2 regions of the Bacillus sp. MUM 13 genome follow, and region 1 is predicted to be linked to the other one. Evidence: a T-box and tRNA genes for the amino acid it is inferred to sense, from the RefSeq annotation. Region 1 holds a T-box; the other holds one or more tRNA genes.
The links. A T-box is a leader RNA that pairs with one kind of tRNA and senses whether it is charged. The one in region 1 lies ahead of pheS (phenylalanine--tRNA ligase subunit alpha), so its partner is inferred to be a tRNA-Phe.
Positions count from the first base shown of each region.

Region 2: it encodes a tRNA-Phe, which carries the amino acid that the T-box ahead of pheS (phenylalanine--tRNA ligase subunit alpha) is inferred to sense. The anticodon was not compared.

Region 1 covers NZ_MLYQ01000022.1:26,677-34,955, reverse strand. The annotation lists gene BIV59_RS07165 (general stress protein) at 1-469, shown strand, start outside; gene sspI (small acid-soluble spore protein SspI) at 562-774, opposite strand; gene BIV59_RS07155 (TrmH family RNA methyltransferase) at 895-1,653, shown strand; T-box leader at 1,712-1,945, shown strand; gene pheS (phenylalanine--tRNA ligase subunit alpha) at 2,047-3,087, shown strand; gene pheT (phenylalanine--tRNA ligase subunit beta) at 3,142-5,556, shown strand; gene rnhC (ribonuclease HIII) at 5,699-6,649, opposite strand; gene zapA (cell division protein ZapA) at 6,796-7,056, shown strand; gene BIV59_RS07130 (CvpA family protein) at 7,061-7,603, shown strand; gene polX (DNA polymerase/3'-5' exonuclease PolX) at 7,898-8,279, shown strand, end outside.
Region 2 covers NZ_MLYQ01000048.1:4,355-12,633, reverse strand. The annotation lists tRNA gene BIV59_RS13775 (tRNA-Arg) at 1-52, shown strand, start outside; tRNA gene BIV59_RS13770 (tRNA-Pro) at 58-134, shown strand; tRNA gene BIV59_RS13765 (tRNA-Ala) at 153-228, shown strand; tRNA gene BIV59_RS13760 (tRNA-Met) at 252-328, shown strand; tRNA gene BIV59_RS13755 (tRNA-Ile) at 337-413, shown strand; tRNA gene BIV59_RS13750 (tRNA-Ser) at 424-516, shown strand; tRNA gene BIV59_RS13745 (tRNA-Met) at 555-628, shown strand; tRNA gene BIV59_RS13740 (tRNA-Asp) at 635-710, shown strand; tRNA gene BIV59_RS13735 (tRNA-Phe) at 753-828, shown strand; tRNA gene BIV59_RS13730 (tRNA-His) at 853-928, shown strand; tRNA gene BIV59_RS13725 (tRNA-Gly) at 935-1,008, shown strand; tRNA gene BIV59_RS13720 (tRNA-Ile) at 1,014-1,090, shown strand; tRNA gene BIV59_RS13715 (tRNA-Asn) at 1,092-1,166, shown strand; tRNA gene BIV59_RS13710 (tRNA-Ser) at 1,168-1,258, shown strand; tRNA gene BIV59_RS13705 (tRNA-Glu) at 1,261-1,332, shown strand; gene BIV59_RS13700 (TraR/DksA C4-type zinc finger protein) at 1,765-2,511, opposite strand; gene BIV59_RS13695 (1,4-dihydroxy-2-naphthoate polyprenyltransferase) at 2,863-3,798, opposite strand; gene BIV59_RS13690 (isochorismate synthase) at 4,076-5,494, shown strand; gene menD (2-succinyl-5-enolpyruvyl-6-hydroxy-3-cyclohexene-1-carboxylic-acid synthase) at 5,487-7,244, shown strand; gene menH (2-succinyl-6-hydroxy-2,4-cyclohexadiene-1-carboxylate synthase) at 7,247-8,041, shown strand; gene menB (1,4-dihydroxy-2-naphthoyl-CoA synthase) at 8,062-8,279, shown strand, end outside.

The DNA.
Region 1 (8,279 bases):
GAATCAAGATGACCTTCTTGTAAACTCCGTCCATGCTTCAAGAGAAGATGGAGTGAGTCCAGAAGGTTCTATTGAAACAGGAGTTACGCAAAACCCTGATCCAAATATTTTCCCGAATCCTGCAGCTGCGGCAGAACTGGGCCATGCACATTCTGGTTCCCGCAAAGAGCCTGGTTCCCCTGAAATGCATAGCACAACCGGAACAGAGCAGAATCTTGTGGAAGGAAGCGGCCGCCTCAATACAAATGCTTTTACTGCGATTGGCAAGGATGGCGATGAAGACAGCAGCAGCCGTTCAAAAACAAAAAGTATACGTGATAAAGAATTGGAAATTGAAAAGAAAAAATCAGAGGAAGCTCATTATAAGGAGAACCTGAATCAGGAAGAAGATGTCCAGCTGGATTCTGATGATAATCCAATTGTTCATGATGACATTTTTAAAAATAGGATTAATACCGATCACTTATGAGGTTTCAAATAACGGCAGGAGGCCTTAAGAGGCGAACTGAATCTGCCGCCCTTTAAGGAGAAAAGAAAAAAGCAATAGCCAGGGTTGCCCGGCTATTGCTTTTTTAATCCGTTTTCCAGCGTTTGAAGCATTTCGCTTTTTTCCTCATTAGAGGCATTTTGCCAAATGACTTCGAACAGTACGCCAAGACCAGGAAGCATCTTTTCTTCACCATTTTGGATGGCATCGACGATTGTATCCTGCAGCTGATCCTGCGAGTTGCCGCTTACGTTGTGGATAATCGCATTTCGAAGGTTTAAATTCATTGTCAATCCTCCCTTAAATCATGATTACTCACAGACTTAGTTTTTCACAATGGTGCATGCATTATGTATGCTAATTGCGTTATAATAGGACAATCATTGAAATAAAGGAGGCAATTTGCCTTGAATTTTATAGAATCAGCAAAAAATCCGAAGGTAAAGCAATGGAAAAAGCTTTTAGGCAAAAAAGAGCGGGATAAGACGGGGAAGTATATAATTGAAGGTTTTCATTTAGTGGAAGAGGCATTAAAAGAAACTGACGTTGTAACGGAAGTCATTCTTTCAAAGGAAAAAGAGCTTCCTGTTTCCTTTAAATTGGAAGGCACTGATGTTACATATGTAAGCGAAGACGTAATGAAGGCCATTTCTGATATGGAAACTCCGCAGGGAATCATTGCCGTTTGCGAGCAGAAGCCATGGAATCTCGAGGAAATAAATCCTGAAAAAATCCTCCTGATTGATGCCGTGCAGGATCCGGGCAACATTGGAACAATGATCCGGACAGCAGATGCTGCAGGAATGGATATGGTCATACTGGGCGAAGGCTGCGCAGATCTTTATCATCCTAAAGTGATACGGTCGACACAGGGAAGTTTATTTCATATGCCAATCATGAAGGGAGATCTTTCTGAAGCGATAGCCGGGCTTCAGGAGCGCGGCATCCCGGTTTATGGCACCGCATTAGAAGGGGCTGTTTCTTATGAAACGGCAGATAAATCGGATTCTTTTGCCATTCTGGTCGGCAACGAGGGGCAGGGTGTTAATAAGGATCTGCTGAAAAAAACCACGCAAAATTTATATATTCCTATTTACGGAAAAAGCGAATCCCTGAATGTTGGCGTAGCATCAGCGATATTAATGTATGCCCTTCGAAAGCAATAATATAATTCAATTTGAATACAAAGCGGAATTATAATATAATATATATCAAATTGAAAAATGAAAGACTATGACGGAGACAAGTAGCACCGGAAAGCCATTTTAGGGATAAATGCCTTGACTGAAAGCATTTTATGGGACTGCCAGTGTGAAATTTCAGCTCTCGAGTCGGCATCGGGATAATCCAAGGGTTGAATGATGCATCGGTGAAAAGCCGTTATCTTTGTCAAGTGAGCGCCGTTAGCATTGGCGCTAATAAGGGTGGTACCGCGATTACATAAACCTCGTCCCTTTCTGGGATGGGGTTTTTTTGCATTCCAAAAGTTTGTCATCCTTCATAAAAATTGCAAGCAAGTGCTACATACCCATATTAAAGAAATAAAAGGAGGAAAAATCATGCAAGAACGTCTCCAGGAACTTCAGGAGGAAGCACTTCAAAAGGTTTTGAATGCTTCTGAATTAAAGGAATTGAATGATATCCGAGTGGCTTATTTAGGCAAAAAAGGCCCTATTACAGAGGTATTGCGCGGAATGGGCAAGCTCTCGGCGGAAGAACGCCCGAAAGTTGGCGCACTTGCCAATGTAGTGCGTGAAGCCATTGCACAGAAGATTGAGGAAAAGCAGCAGGCACTTGAAATGGCTGCTGTGAACGAAAAGCTGGCAGCTGAAAAAATTGATGTAACATTGCCAGGACGCCCTGTCAAAAAAGGAAGCCATCACCCGCTCACAAAAGTCATTGAAGAAATAGAAGATCTTTTCATCGGAATGGGCTATACCGTTGCGGAAGGACCTGAAGTAGAAACAGATTACTACAACTTCGAGGCGCTTAATTTGCCTAAAGGCCATCCGGCTCGCGATATGCAGGATTCCTTCTATATTACAGAAGAAATTTTAATGCGTACCCATACCTCTCCTGTACAGGCAAGAACGATGGAGAAGCACAAAGGAAAAGGTCCGGTTAAAATCATCTGTCCTGGAAAGGTATACCGCAGGGACAATGACGATGCTACACACTCTCACCAGTTCATGCAGATTGAAGGCCTTGTGATTGATGAAAATATCCGCATGAGCGACCTTAAGGGAACACTTGAGGTTTTTGCCAAGAAAATGTTCGGCCAGGACCGGGAAATCCGCCTGCGCCCAAGCTTCTTCCCGTTCACTGAGCCATCAGTGGAAATGGACATTTCCTGCAAAATCTGCGGCGGAAAAGGCTGCAGTGTCTGCAAGGGAACAGGCTGGATTGAAATCCTTGGAGCAGGTATCGTGCATCCGAATGTGCTGGAGATGGCCGGTTTTGATCCTGAAAAATATTCTGGTTTTGCATTCGGAATGGGGCCAGAGCGAATCGCCATGCTGAAATATGGTATTGATGATATCCGCCACTTCTATACAAATGATATCCGTTTCCTAAAGCAATTTGAACAATTCGAATCCTAAGCGCTGCTATGGATATTCAATATTTGAGCTAAAACATTTCTGAGGAGGAAAATCATGTTTGTATCATATAAATGGCTGCAGGATTATGTGGATTTATCAGGAATCACTCCTGATGAGCTTGCTGAAAAAATCACAAAAAGCGGCATTGAAGTTGAAGGTGTAGAAAAGAAGAGTGAAGGCATTTCAGGCGTTGTCATTGGCCATGTCCTTGAAAAAGAACAGCATCCCAATGCAGATAAATTAAATAAATGCCTGGTGGATGTCGGCGGAGAAAATCCGATTCAGATTATCTGCGGCGCCCCGAATGTGGATAAAGGGCAAAAGGTGGCAGTTGCTACTGTCGGAGCGGTTTTGCCTGGGAATTTCAAAATAAAAAAAGCCAAGCTGCGCGGAGAAGAATCAAATGGCATGATTTGCTCGCTTCAGGAGCTGGGCATTGAATCCAAGTTAATCAGCAAGGATTATGCTACAGGCATCTATGTATTCCCGAATGATGTAAAAGTCGGTGGAAATGCATTGGAATACCTTGGACTGGATGATGCGGTACTAGAACTTGGACTTACACCGAACAGGTCTGATTGCCTAAGTATGATTGGAGTCGCCTATGAAGTGGCTGCCATTCTTGGCCGTGAAGTAAAATGGCCGGAGGTTTCTGCTGAAGAAACCGATGAAAAAGCAGACGGCTTGCTTACTGTTCAGGTAGAAGCACCAGAAGATAACCCATTATATGTGGCAAAAGTCATTAAAAATGTAAAAGTAGGGCCGTCGCCTTTATGGCTTCAAGGCCGTTTGATGGCCAGCGGAATCCGTCCCCACAACAATGTGGTTGATATCACGAATTACATTTTGCTTGAATACGGCCAGCCTTTGCACGCATTTGATTATGACCGTCTTGGATCAAAGGAAATTGTCGTAAGGCGCGCACATGATGGAGAAAAAATCGTGACATTGGATGCTGCTGAAAGAACGCTGACTCCTGATCACCTTGTTATTACCAATGGAAAAGAACCGGTTGCCATTGCAGGTGTGATGGGCGGAGCTAATTCAGAGGTTAAAAATGATACGGTTACTGTTATTCTTGAATCTGCTTATTTTTCAGGTGCAGTTGTAAGGAAAACGTCCAAGGACCATTCATTGCGCAGTGAAGCAAGTGCCCGTTTTGAAAAAGGGGTCGATCCCGAAAGAGTGCGCCAGGCTGCTGAAAGAGCGGCCGGATTAATGGCTCAATATGCAAATGGAACAGTTCTTGCAGGCTCAGTAGAGCATGATACATTAACAGCTGAACCGGCTGTTGTGAGCATTACCCTGCAAAAAATCAACAGCCTGCTTGGAACTGAGCTTAAGGTGTCTGAGGTAGTATCCATTTTTGAAAGACTTCAATTCGAAGTGTCTGAAGACAATGGCACATTTACCGTGACTGTCCCGACCCGACGCGGTGATATCACAATTGAAGCAGATTTAATAGAGGAAGTTGCCCGTCTTTATGGCTATGATTATCTTCCGACTACCTTGCCGGTTTCAGCTTCTGCTCCTGGAGGTTTGACGGATTATCAGCTTAAACGCCGCATGATGCGCCGTGTCCTTGAAGGTGCAGGACTATACCAGGCTGTAACGTATTCCTTGACCAGTGAAGAAAAATCAGCACAGTTTGCCCTTTCTAAAAGAGAGTCCATCAGGCTGGCCATGCCGATGAGCGAGGAACGCAGCCAGCTTCGCTTAAGCATCGTTCCGCAGCTTCTTGAAGTATTGAAATATAATAGTGCCAGACAAAACGACTCATTGGCTTTATATGAAATTGGCTCTGTCTTCCTGAAGAAAGAGGGAGAAGACCTTCCAGAGGAAAGAGAACATTTAGCCGGTGCCATTACAGGGCTTTGGGAATCAAATCCATGGCAGGGCGAAAAGAAGCCAGCTGATTTCTACGTTGCCAAAGGAATCCTGGAAACAGCTTTTGCTGCACTTGGATTAGAAGGGCAAATTTCCTTCAAGCAAGCTGAAATTGCCGACATGCATCCGGGCAGGACTGCTCAAGTACTGTTAAATGAAGAAGTCATCGGCTTTGTGGGCCAGGTCCATCCGACACTTCAAAAAGAGCTCGATTTGAAAGAAACCTATGTATTTGAACTTTCTTTCAAAGCTCTGGCAGAAGCTTCAGGAACTCCTGTTTCATACAGCATGATTCCGCGTTTCCCTTCCATCACACGCGACATCGCTCTTGTCTGTGACAGCGAAACAGCAGCAGGGGATATTCAGCAAGCCATTGCCAAGGCAGGCGGAAAATTGCTGAAAGAAGTAAATGTGTTTGACTTATACGAGGGAGAGCGTATGGAGCCAGGAAAAAAATCGCTCGCATATTCTCTGAAATATTTTGATCCTGAACGCACACTGACTGACGAAGATGTAACAAAAGCGCATGACAAAGTGCTTTCAGCAGTTAAAGAGCAATTCGGAGCAGAATTAAGAGGATAACAAAAACTTCAATGAAAAAGCAGTCTGGCCAAATGCCAGACTGCTTTCTTCTGCTTAGGCCCCCAGGATGGGGGTCACAAAGACGCTGCCGCAGGACGCGGCGATCTTAGTCTTTGATCCGCTCACAAGGCGCTTACGCTTTTTATTTATATTTTTTCTGGTATAGGCGTTTGGCTTTTTCTGTGTTGGCGAAGTGGGTTTTGGTGAATTCATTGAGTGCATTTATGCCCTTTTCTCGGATTAGCCTTGCTGCAGCTTCGTCAACTGCCCCGCCTGCACCTTTTGGGATTGTGAAGCCTGCTTTTTCGCTGAGTTTTTCAATATGCCTGATAAAGGCAAAGCGCGCCAGGATAGAGGCAGCAGCCACACTGAGATGGATGCCTTCTGCTTTTGTGCTTAAATAGATGGAATCCGATTCAAAAAGCTGCTGTCCTTTTAAGTAATTGAAAAATACACCAGGCTGGGCAAACTGGTCGATTAGAATTCCTTCGGGCTTTTCTGGAATTTTATTTAACACATGCTTGATGGCAGCGTTATGCAAAAGGGCTTTTATTTTACCCTGGGACATGCCTTGTGCCTGCATGGCGTTGTATTTGGGATTCTCGCATGTGACAAGCGAGAATGGAACAACGTGCCTGATTTGTGATGCAATTTCCATGATCTGTTTATCTTTCAGGTTTTTAGAGTCCTGTACACCCATTTCTTTCAAAAGCCCAAGCTGCTCTTTTTTTGCATAAACAGCTACAACAGTGATGGGGCCAAAATAATCGCCAGTCCCGACTTCATCAGATCCGACTATCGACATTTGCCCAATGCCAGGCGGCGGGGAATACTTGTGCTTGGCAGGATTGGAAGTGGACGTAGCATGCTTGCCTGCAGGTGATGGGGTGTCAGCACTCCATTTTCCTGATTCAAACTCGGCATTTGAACCCTGGAATAATACTTTTCCAGACTTGTAGGCAGTAATGGTGCACTGCGCAGGCTTGGCAGAAAAGATGCTGCCTGGAGGTTTTTTTTCAATGATGGACGCGGAATAGTGTTTTTCCATTTCGTTCATCACAGAAGGATTTACTAATAAAACGACATTTGCCATGTTAAATTGACTCCTTTTTTTAAATTTTTTTCCGTAAATTTACAAAAAAATCGTTATAACAGCTGAATTGGCTGTCCTCTCTCTTTCACGACGAAAAACTTCATGTTATAGTATGAGGTAGGATTCTTTAGAATGGGGGCATTATTGTGCCGGACGATAGAAAAAATAGAACAACGGTTGATATATACGGACAGCAATATACCATCGTGGGTGCGGAGAGCACTGGTCATATCCGCCTGGTCGCATCCATGGTTGACGATAGCATGAGAGAAATAAGCATGAAGAATCCATCACTGGATACAAGCAAGCTTGCCGTGCTGACAGCGGTGAATGCGATACATGATTATCTGAAATTGAAAGATCAAATAGACCAGCTTAAACTGGAATTACAGAAAGAAAAGGACTGAGTGCATGGTAGACTTGGCCATTATAGCCATTCTTGTAATCGGATTTTTTATCGGATTAAGGAGAGGCCTGATATTGCAGCTGATCCATCTTACAGGGTTTATTGTTGCCTTCATCGCCGCATATGCCTATTATGACGAGCTGGCACCGAAGCTGAAGCTATGGATTCCTTATCCGTCTCTAGGAAATACATCTAGTCTGAAAATGTTTTTTGATGGCGCCGGACTTGATGGAGCCTATTATAATGCCATCGCTTTTGCGATCATCTTCTTCGCTGTCAAGATTTTATGGCAGCTTTTGGGGTCGATGCTTGACTTCATTTCCCATTTGCCGATCTTAAGGCAGCTGAATAGCTGGGGCGGGGGAATCTTTGGTTTAGCTGAAGTATATTTTATCATGTTTATCCTATTATACATAGCCGCGCTTCTGCCGGTGGATACCATTCAGGGACCGCTGAATGACTCCTTTATGGCAAAGGCTATAGTAAAAGACACACCAATCCTCTCAAAGACAGTGAAGGATTTGTGGTTTCAATATGTAAAAGTATAAGCGTAAGGTCCTGTGGCCCCGCAGCCTCCAAAGCAATCCTTTATAAGGCGAGCTGGAAGCCCGGGAAAACAGGCCTTTTCTGTCTGTAAATCCCCTTAGAGGCTAATCCTGCGCTGCTGTTTTGCTGTCTGGCCATTCCAGAATAGTTGTACTTTAGTGTGAAGCCATGTATCTTTAAGAATGGGAACCATCATAACTATTAAAGGCAAAAAGAACCTTAGGCTGAACGGAGATTATTACGTGCGGCTTAGGATATCAATATATATTAAAACTAAATCTGGCAGGTGAATTCAGATGACAATCAATAAAAAAGACTGCATAAAATTACTCGAACGAATTGCAACATATATGGAGCTAAAAGGAGAAAATCCATTCAAGGTTTCTGCCTTCAGAAAAGCGGCCGGAGCCCTCGAGACGGATGACAGAAGCTTGTCAGATATAGAAGACTTCACTAAGATGAACGGAATAGGAAAAGGCACGGCAGCTGTTATCGAAGAATTTATTAATGAAGGAAAATCCTCAGTGCTGATAGAGCTTCAGGAGGAAGTGCCAAAAGGATTAATTCCGCTTCTGCAGCTGCAGGGTCTCGGAGGAAAGAAAATCGCGAAGCTTCATAAAGAACTTCAGGTTAATGATGTACATGATCTGAAGCGGGTCTGTGAAGAAGGAAGAGTGC
Region 2 (8,279 bases), on a different contig from region 1:
CGTCTGACTACGGATCAGAAGGTTATGGGTTCGACTCCTTTCGGGCGCGCCATATTACGGGAAGTAGCTCAGCTTGGTAGAGCACTTGGTTTGGGACCAAGGGGTCGCAGGTTCGAATCCTGTCTTCCCGACCATGTGATTTTTTTAAAAATGGGGCCTTAGCTCAGCTGGGAGAGCGCCTGCCTTGCACGCAGGAGGTCAGCGGTTCGATCCCGCTAGGCTCCACCATATCATTATCCTATATTTTATTTGGCGGCGTAGCTCAGCTGGCTAGAGCGTACGGTTCATACCCGTGAGGTCGGGGGTTCGATCCCCTCTGCCGCTACCAAAATATAAGGACCTTTAGCTCAGCTGGTTAGAGCAGACGGCTCATAACCGTCCGGTCGTAGGTTCGAGTCCTACAAGGTCCACCATCTTCAATATGGAGGAATACCCAAGTCTGGCTGAAGGGATCGGTCTTGAAAACCGACAGGGGTGTCAAAGCCCGCGGGGGTTCGAATCCCTCTTCCTCCTCCATTTTTTATTAATAACAGCATATGAAGCATTCTTATTGTCGCGGGGTGGAGCAGTCTGGTAGCTCGTCGGGCTCATAACCCGAAGGTCGCAGGTTCAAATCCTGTCCCCGCAATCATTAGGTCCCGTGGTGTAGCGGTTAACATGCCTGCCTGTCACGCAGGAGATCGCGGGTTCGATTCCCGTCGGGACCGCCATTTTTTACTGGATTAAATAATATGTCATACATATTACCAATTGGCTCGGTAGCTCAGTCGGTAGAGCAAAGGACTGAAAATCCTTGTGTCGGCGGTTCGATTCCGTCCCGAGCCACCATTTTATATTAATTAAATAACTGTGGCGGGTGTGGCGAAGTGGTTAACGCATCGGATTGTGGTTCCGACATTCGTGGGTTCGATTCCCATCATCCGCCCCATATATCGCGGGTGTAGTTTAGTGGTAAAACCTCAGCCTTCCAAGCTGATGTCGAGGGTTCGATTCCCTCTACCCGCTCCAAATGTGGGCCTATAGCTCAGCTGGTTAGAGCGCACGCCTGATAAGCGTGAGGTCGATGGTTCGAGTCCATTTAGGCCCACCATTCCGCAGTAGCTCAGTGGTAGAGCATTCGGCTGTTAACCGAACGGTCGTAGGTTCGAGTCCTACCTGCGGAGCCATGGGGAAGTACTCAAGAGGCTGAAGAGGCGCCCCTGCTAAGGGTGTAGGTCGCGTAAGCGGCGCGAGGGTTCAAATCCCTCCTTCTCCGCCACCGGCCCATTGGTCAAGCGGTTAAGACACCGCCCTTTCACGGCGGTAACACGGGTTCGAATCCCGTATGGGTCATATTAAAAGATGTATACATTCACTGTATACATCTTTTTTTCATTTACTGTATGCTTACGTCCGGAATATAGACAGGCCAGATTCCATTTATCTTAAATGGGTGTCTGGCCTATTTTTTGCTTTTATAATAAATGCTCAGATTCCACATTTTGAAACCAAATGTAATTGTCCAGTCATTAAACACTAATGAACCTCAGATACCTAAGGCTGAGAAAACCGCCCGTGCACTGCAGAAATAGGGCTGGAGGTATACAAAGTCTATGTCTATCTCTATGCCTATTTTAGCAGCCTTTTAAGAGGGGATTTAATAGCTGTACGAGATGCAGGATAAAATGCGGAATGAATCAAAAAAATGGGCTGACTAGTATGCGCGGATTGCAATTCATAATAAAGGGGGTGACAACATAAGTCATCACCCCCTTTATTATATGGTTATTTTTCATCTACATAGCTGTCCTTCCGTTTATATGGAATGTCTCCCAGCTGAGATTCCATATTCTCATCGTCCAGTCTTTGTTCATATTTTTCTTCCCTTTTTGTGGGATACACTTTTTTATTTTTGCCCTCTATATCATTTCCTAGAAACCCTTCGTATTCCTCGGTAAAGCCGTTTGTTTCGTCTTCTTCTTTATATAAAGAATCAAAATTTTCGTTATCACCTGTAAAATCCGAAGGTGTTTCAGATGTTCCGAAGCGTGCTACTTCGCCAAAGCTGTCTTCCTTTTCATTTGCATTGCCTCTATGCCTGTTTTCAAAGCTGTCTCCTTTAGAAGGAATCAGCAGATCTTCCTCTGCAGGACGGTCTGAAGCGGTATGCTGTTCAGGTGTATGCTCTACACAATATAATGTGGAAGGCACTGCCTCTAAGCGTTCATAAGGTATTTCCGTACCGCATGTTTTACATATGCCGTATGTTCCTTCACTGATTGCGGAGAGTGCAGCATTAACTTTTTCAATTTCAGTCTCAGCATGGCTGTCCAGTGCTTTTTCCCTCTCAATTTCAAATAGCTCTGTGCCCAGATCACCAGGGTGGTTGTCATATGAAGATAGTTCTCCTACAGATTCTTTTTCGCTTTTATCTAAAACTGTTTCATGATCATTTTCAACTCTTTGTTCAAGCTGCTCTTTTAGTGTAAGCAGTTCATTTTTTAATGAGTTAATTTGCTCTTTTGTAGCCATAGATTATCCGCTCCTTAATAGTTGGTCGAACATATTTTTTTGAGTGTAAGTTTTAAATACCCGAATTTTAAGCATTGGAAACAAGGAAAGTTTTATGCAATTGATGTCATTTAATATAATGAAAACTCCCTGAGGTGCTTTATCTCTTTTTATAAGGCTCTTTTCTTATAAATAGCCTGGTTGATTGGAGCGTATGGAGCGTACATCCTGGAGCGGAAATCAGCCCTTGTTCCCTACAACAAAGTTACGAATACAGCCTTTTGCAAAAATGGGTATAACAAGGGCCTGTCTATGGCCCTCAAAGTGTACAAGAAAAATCCCCATGCATGTGCACGGGGACAGGGATTGAGTTTATAGAAAGTAGCTTATAAATAAACCGGCAGATAATAATAAGCCGAATATCGTGTTTGTTTGGGCAGTTGCTATCATGGCAGGAACCATTTCTTTAGCAATGGTTTTGCCCATGAATCCTTTAATGGCTTTAACAGCTTTAGGCACACTTAGGATGACAAGCAAAAGCCACGGTGAAACGATTCCGGCTGCACAAAGTCCGATTACCCAAAGATAAGAGAATGTGAACATAATGCCCATAAATGTGATGGATCTTTTTTGACCCATTAATATAGCAAGTGTTTTTCGTCCGTTTGCTTTATCACCATCATGATCGCGTATGTTATTGGCGAAATTAATCAGTCCGACCAATATGCCGCTTGGGATAGCGACCAGTACCGTCATTTTTGAAACGGTTCCTGTTTGGATGTAAAAGGATATTAATATGATTAAGAATCCCATGAATAACCCTGACATCAGCTCCCCAAACGGAGTGGATGATATGGGAAGCGGTCCGCCGGTGTATAAATAGCCTACTGCCATGCAGACAAGCCCTACTGCAGCAATCCACCAGGATGACACAGCGCAAATATAGATGCCTAAAAGCAAGGCAATTCCGTATAAGGCAAGGGCAAGATTCAGGATAAATTGCGGGCTCATGCCGTGGCGCACGATGCCTCCGCCGATACCGACTGATTTCTCATTATCGAGCCCTCTTTTAAAATCATAGTACTCATTAAATAAATTAGTCGCACTTTGGATAAGTAATGAGGCAATCAGCATTGCAGCGAACAGCAGTACATTAACACGTTCTGTCTGCAAGGCAAGTGCTGTGCCTATTAAGACGGGCACAAATCCAGCTGTCAATGTATGGGGACGAATTAATTCCCACCAGATCTTCCAGCTTCGCTTTTCAGGCCGGATAGCCCCGGGATTATGATGATCTTTATTTTGCATAATTTCTCTCCTAGTTTTGATTTATGAATAACCCCCGATATAAGGCGCTATAAAAAATGGCATACAGGTTAAGTGTAGGAAAACATCCTGCAGGTGTCAATGCAAACGAACAAATTTCCCGCTGATAAAGAATTTTAGTTCTGCATTTGAGGAAGAATATATTAATAAGGAATAAAGCAGTCGGAAAGGCTATGAAAAAGGTGGAATAATTGACAGGGAGACAAATTGAGGTGTATCTTTAAATAGGTTTGAAACGCTTTTAAAATGTACATTCGGGGTGATTTTTTTGGCTATCTCACAGCAGTCTGAACTTCTTTTTGGATTAACTGAGGCCTTAAAAAAGGCACAGGAAACTAACCAAAATGTGCTGTTCAGCGAAGTAAAAAAAATAGATGTTATCAACCCCCTTTCATTTTATCAAGCTGGAAGAGAACGGTATGCAGGTGAACGCTTCTTTTGGCAGGATCCTGCCAAAGAAACTGCCATTATTGGTTTAGGTAAAGCTGAAAAACTTCAGGGTGCGGCTAATGCTGCACGCTTTAAGGATATCGAGTCCAGATGGTCAGACCTGCTGAGCAATGCTGTTAAGATCGGAACAGCGGATGCTCCTGCGACTGGCCCTTTGCTGTTTGGAGGTTTTTCATTTGATTACCAGAAAAGCAGCTCTATGCTATGGGATCAATTCGGGGATCATTTACTGTATATTCCTGCCTTTATGCTGAGTATTTGTGAAGGGGAAGCCTACTTAACCGCCAATCTTATCTGTTCGCCAGAAGATAGTGCAGATCATTTTATTGATTTGATAAATGAACGGGAAAAATATATTTATGAAAGTTTGGGCCGCGGCAGCTTATCTGGCAATGAACTTCTTTCACAAACAGAGATCCAGCCGGAAGAATGGAAGAAAACAGTGGCCGAAGCTGTAGAGGAACTTAAAGAAACAGATTTGGATAAAATTGTGCTGGCCAGAGAGATGCGCCTGGTTTTTCAGGATGCGATTTTTTCTGAAGCCATACTGGAAAGGCTTATGGCAGAACAGACTGCAAGCTTTATATTCAGCTTGGAGTCGGGAAGTGACTGCTTCATAGGTGCTACTCCTGAGAGGCTGATCAAGAAAAGAAAGGGCCAGCTTTATTCAGCATGCCTTGCCGGAACAATTGCCAGAGGTAAAACAGAAGAAGAGGACGAGCTTCTAGGGGCTGAGCTTCTTTGTGATCAGAAAAATCTAATTGAACATCAATATGTTGTATCCATGATTTCTAAAGCAATAAATTCGGTATGCGACAGGGTATACATACCTGAAAAGCCTGAGCTTATGAAAATAAGGCATATCCAGCATTTGTATACGCCAGTCACAGGTGAATGCGACCCTGCTGTATCGGTTTTTTCGGTGATTGATAAGCTTCATCCGACACCGGCACTAGGCGGGCTGCCAAAGGAAAAAGCGGTCACCAGAATCAGGGAAATCGAGCTGCTCGAGCGGGGATTGTATGCTGGACCGATCGGCTGGGCTGATTCTTATGGAAATGGCGAATTTGCGGTGGGAATACGATCTGGATTAATTCAGGGAAATGAAGCGTCTCTTTTTGCAGGATGCGGAGTAGTAGAGGATTCTTCACCGGAAAGCGAATATCAGGAAACATCCATTAAATTTAACCCGATGTTAAGCGCATTAGGAGGAAACCTTCATGAATGACCGTGAAGCACTGACAGCATATGCTGCTGCTTTTGTTGATGAATTAGCACAAAATCATGTGAAACACGCTGTAGTGAGCCCGGGATCCAGATCAACACCGCTTGCAATGCTGCTTGTCGAACATCCGGATATTACCGTGCATATTAATGTCGATGAAAGATCGGCAGGCTTTTTTGCTCTGGGCCTCGCAAAAGCCCTTAATGAGCCAGTTGCAATGCTGTGCACATCAGGTACGGCGACAGCCAATTATTATCCGGCGATTATAGAAGCCTATTATTCAAGAGTTCCGCTGATTGTTTTAACAGCGGATCGTCCCCATGAGCTGCGAAGCGTGGGAGCCCCGCAGGCCATCGACCAAATCAATTTATACGGCAAGCATGTGAAATGGTTCGTAGAAATGGCTTTGCCAGAGAATACAGATCAAATGGTTAAGTACGCAAGGAATGTTTCTGCCCGCGCTATAGCCGAGGCAGCAAATGAGCCGTCTGGTCCCGTTCATTTAAACTTTCCGCTGCGTGAGCCGCTTGTACCTGATCTTTCGATGGCAAAAGAGCAATGGGAGGGCGAGGAAGAACGCGAAGCAGCCGTTATGATAGACAGCGGGGCGCTTGCACTTTCGCCAGGACAGGTGGATAGGATTGCACAGGTATTTAACGAATCAGAATCAGGGATCATCATTTGCGGTGAATTAAAGCATGAAACAACTAAGGATGCTATCCTTTCACTTGCAGGCAAACTTGGTTTTCCCGTATTTGCAGATCCGTTGTCACAGCTTAGAAGCGGGGACCATAGCAAAGAGCTGATTGTGGATACATATGATACCTTTTTGCGTTTTGGTGAAATCTCGGAAAACTGCAAGCCTGATCTTATTTTGCGGTTTGGAGCCATGCCTGTTTCAAAACCGCTTTTGCAATTTATAAAAAAACAAACAAGCGCAAGGCATATGGTTGTGGACGGCGGAGCAGGCTGGAGAGAGCCTGCGGGCATGGCTACAGATATGATTTACTGCGATGAAGTTTCCTTTTGCCATGATATGCTGCGGAGAATTGATGAAAAAGAAGACCGGAATTTTCTTGAATCCATGGTATCACTGAATGAAAAAGTCAGAAATGCGCTTTTGGCAATAGGAGATGACCATGAGCTTAATGAAGGAAAGCTGTTCTTGCTTTTAAGTGATCTCCTCCCTGAGCATTCCACTTTATTTGTCGGAAACAGCATGCCTATCCGGGACTTGGATACATTCTTTTTTAACAATTCAAAAGGAATAAGGACACTTGCAAATCGGGGTGCCAACGGAATTGACGGTGTCGTATCAACTGCTATCGGCGTAAGTACAGTATCGCAAAACACAGTTCTGGCTATAGGTGATTTAAGCTTTTTCCATGATATGAACGGGCTCCTTGCAGCTAAGCTTCAAAAACAAAACATAACAGTGCTGCTGATTAATAACGATGGAGGAGGAATCTTTTCGTTTCTCCCTCAATCCAGTGAAAAAGAAAATTTTGAAGTTTTATTCGGCACTCCGCATGGATTGGATTTCTCCCATGCTGCCCAATTATATGGAGCTAATTATGCAAAGGCTGAGAGTTGGGATCATTTTTCAACAAGTCTTACAGAATCTTTTAATATACCGGGTTTGAAAATTATCGAAGTTCCTACATTAAGGGAAACCAATGTCTTAAAGCATCGGGATTTGTGGAATTTTGTTTCCCAGGAAATAAAGAATGCCAAACTAGGGGAGAACTCTTGAGGATTTCCTGTCAGGATGTCGAATACCATGTTGAGGTAGCGGGAGAGGGAGAGCCTCTTTTGCTTCTGCATGGATTTACAGGCAATCTTGACAGCTGGAACTTTCTTATTCCCCTTCTCCGTTCAAAATGCAAGCTGATACTTGTCGACATCATTGGCCATGGAGAAACAGATTCACCTGAAGATTCCGATCGCTATGAAATAAAAAAGGCGGCAGGTGATTTAAAGGAGATTCTTGACCAGCTGAATGCAGAAAAAGTAAGTGTTCTGGGCTATTCTATGGGGGGGCGGCTTGCATTAAGTTTTGCTGCACTCTATCCGGAACGAATTAATAAGCTGATACTTGAAAGTGCGTCTCCAGGACTCAAAGAGGATACGGAAAGAACAAAAAGAGTCATGGCAGACAAGAAATTGTCTCAAATGATTTTGAATGAGGGATTAGAGCGTTTTGTGGACTATTGGGAGAACATCCCTTTGTTTACTACCCAAAAAAGCCTGCCGGAAGCTGTACAGCAGGAGATCCGGATTCAAAGGCTTTCTAATAGAGCCATTGGACTTGCAAACAGCTTGACTGGGATGGGAACAGGTGCACAGCCCTCCTGGTGGGAAAAGCTTGGCATGTTCGATTTTCCGGTATTGCTGCTGGCTGGTGAGCTTGATGAAAAATTCTGCAGAATTGCATTTTCCATGAAAAAACACATGAAACATTGCGAAGTGAAAATAATAAATGATGCAGGACATGCAATTCATGTGGAACAAGAGAAAAAGTTTGGTAAAATAATAAGTGAGTATTTATAAAGGAGGAGAAAAGTTTGGCAATCAATTGGGTTTCACAGCGTGAGTATGAAGATATTTTTTATGAAGTGTATAATGGCATTGCTAAGATTTCAATTAATCGTCCAGAGGTACATAATGCCTTCCGCCCAAAAACGGTTATGGAATTGATTGATGCTTTTTCAAGAGCACGCGACAATTCAGAAGTTGGCGTTATTATCCTGACAGGAACGGGAGGAAAGGCATTCTGTTCTGGAGGAGA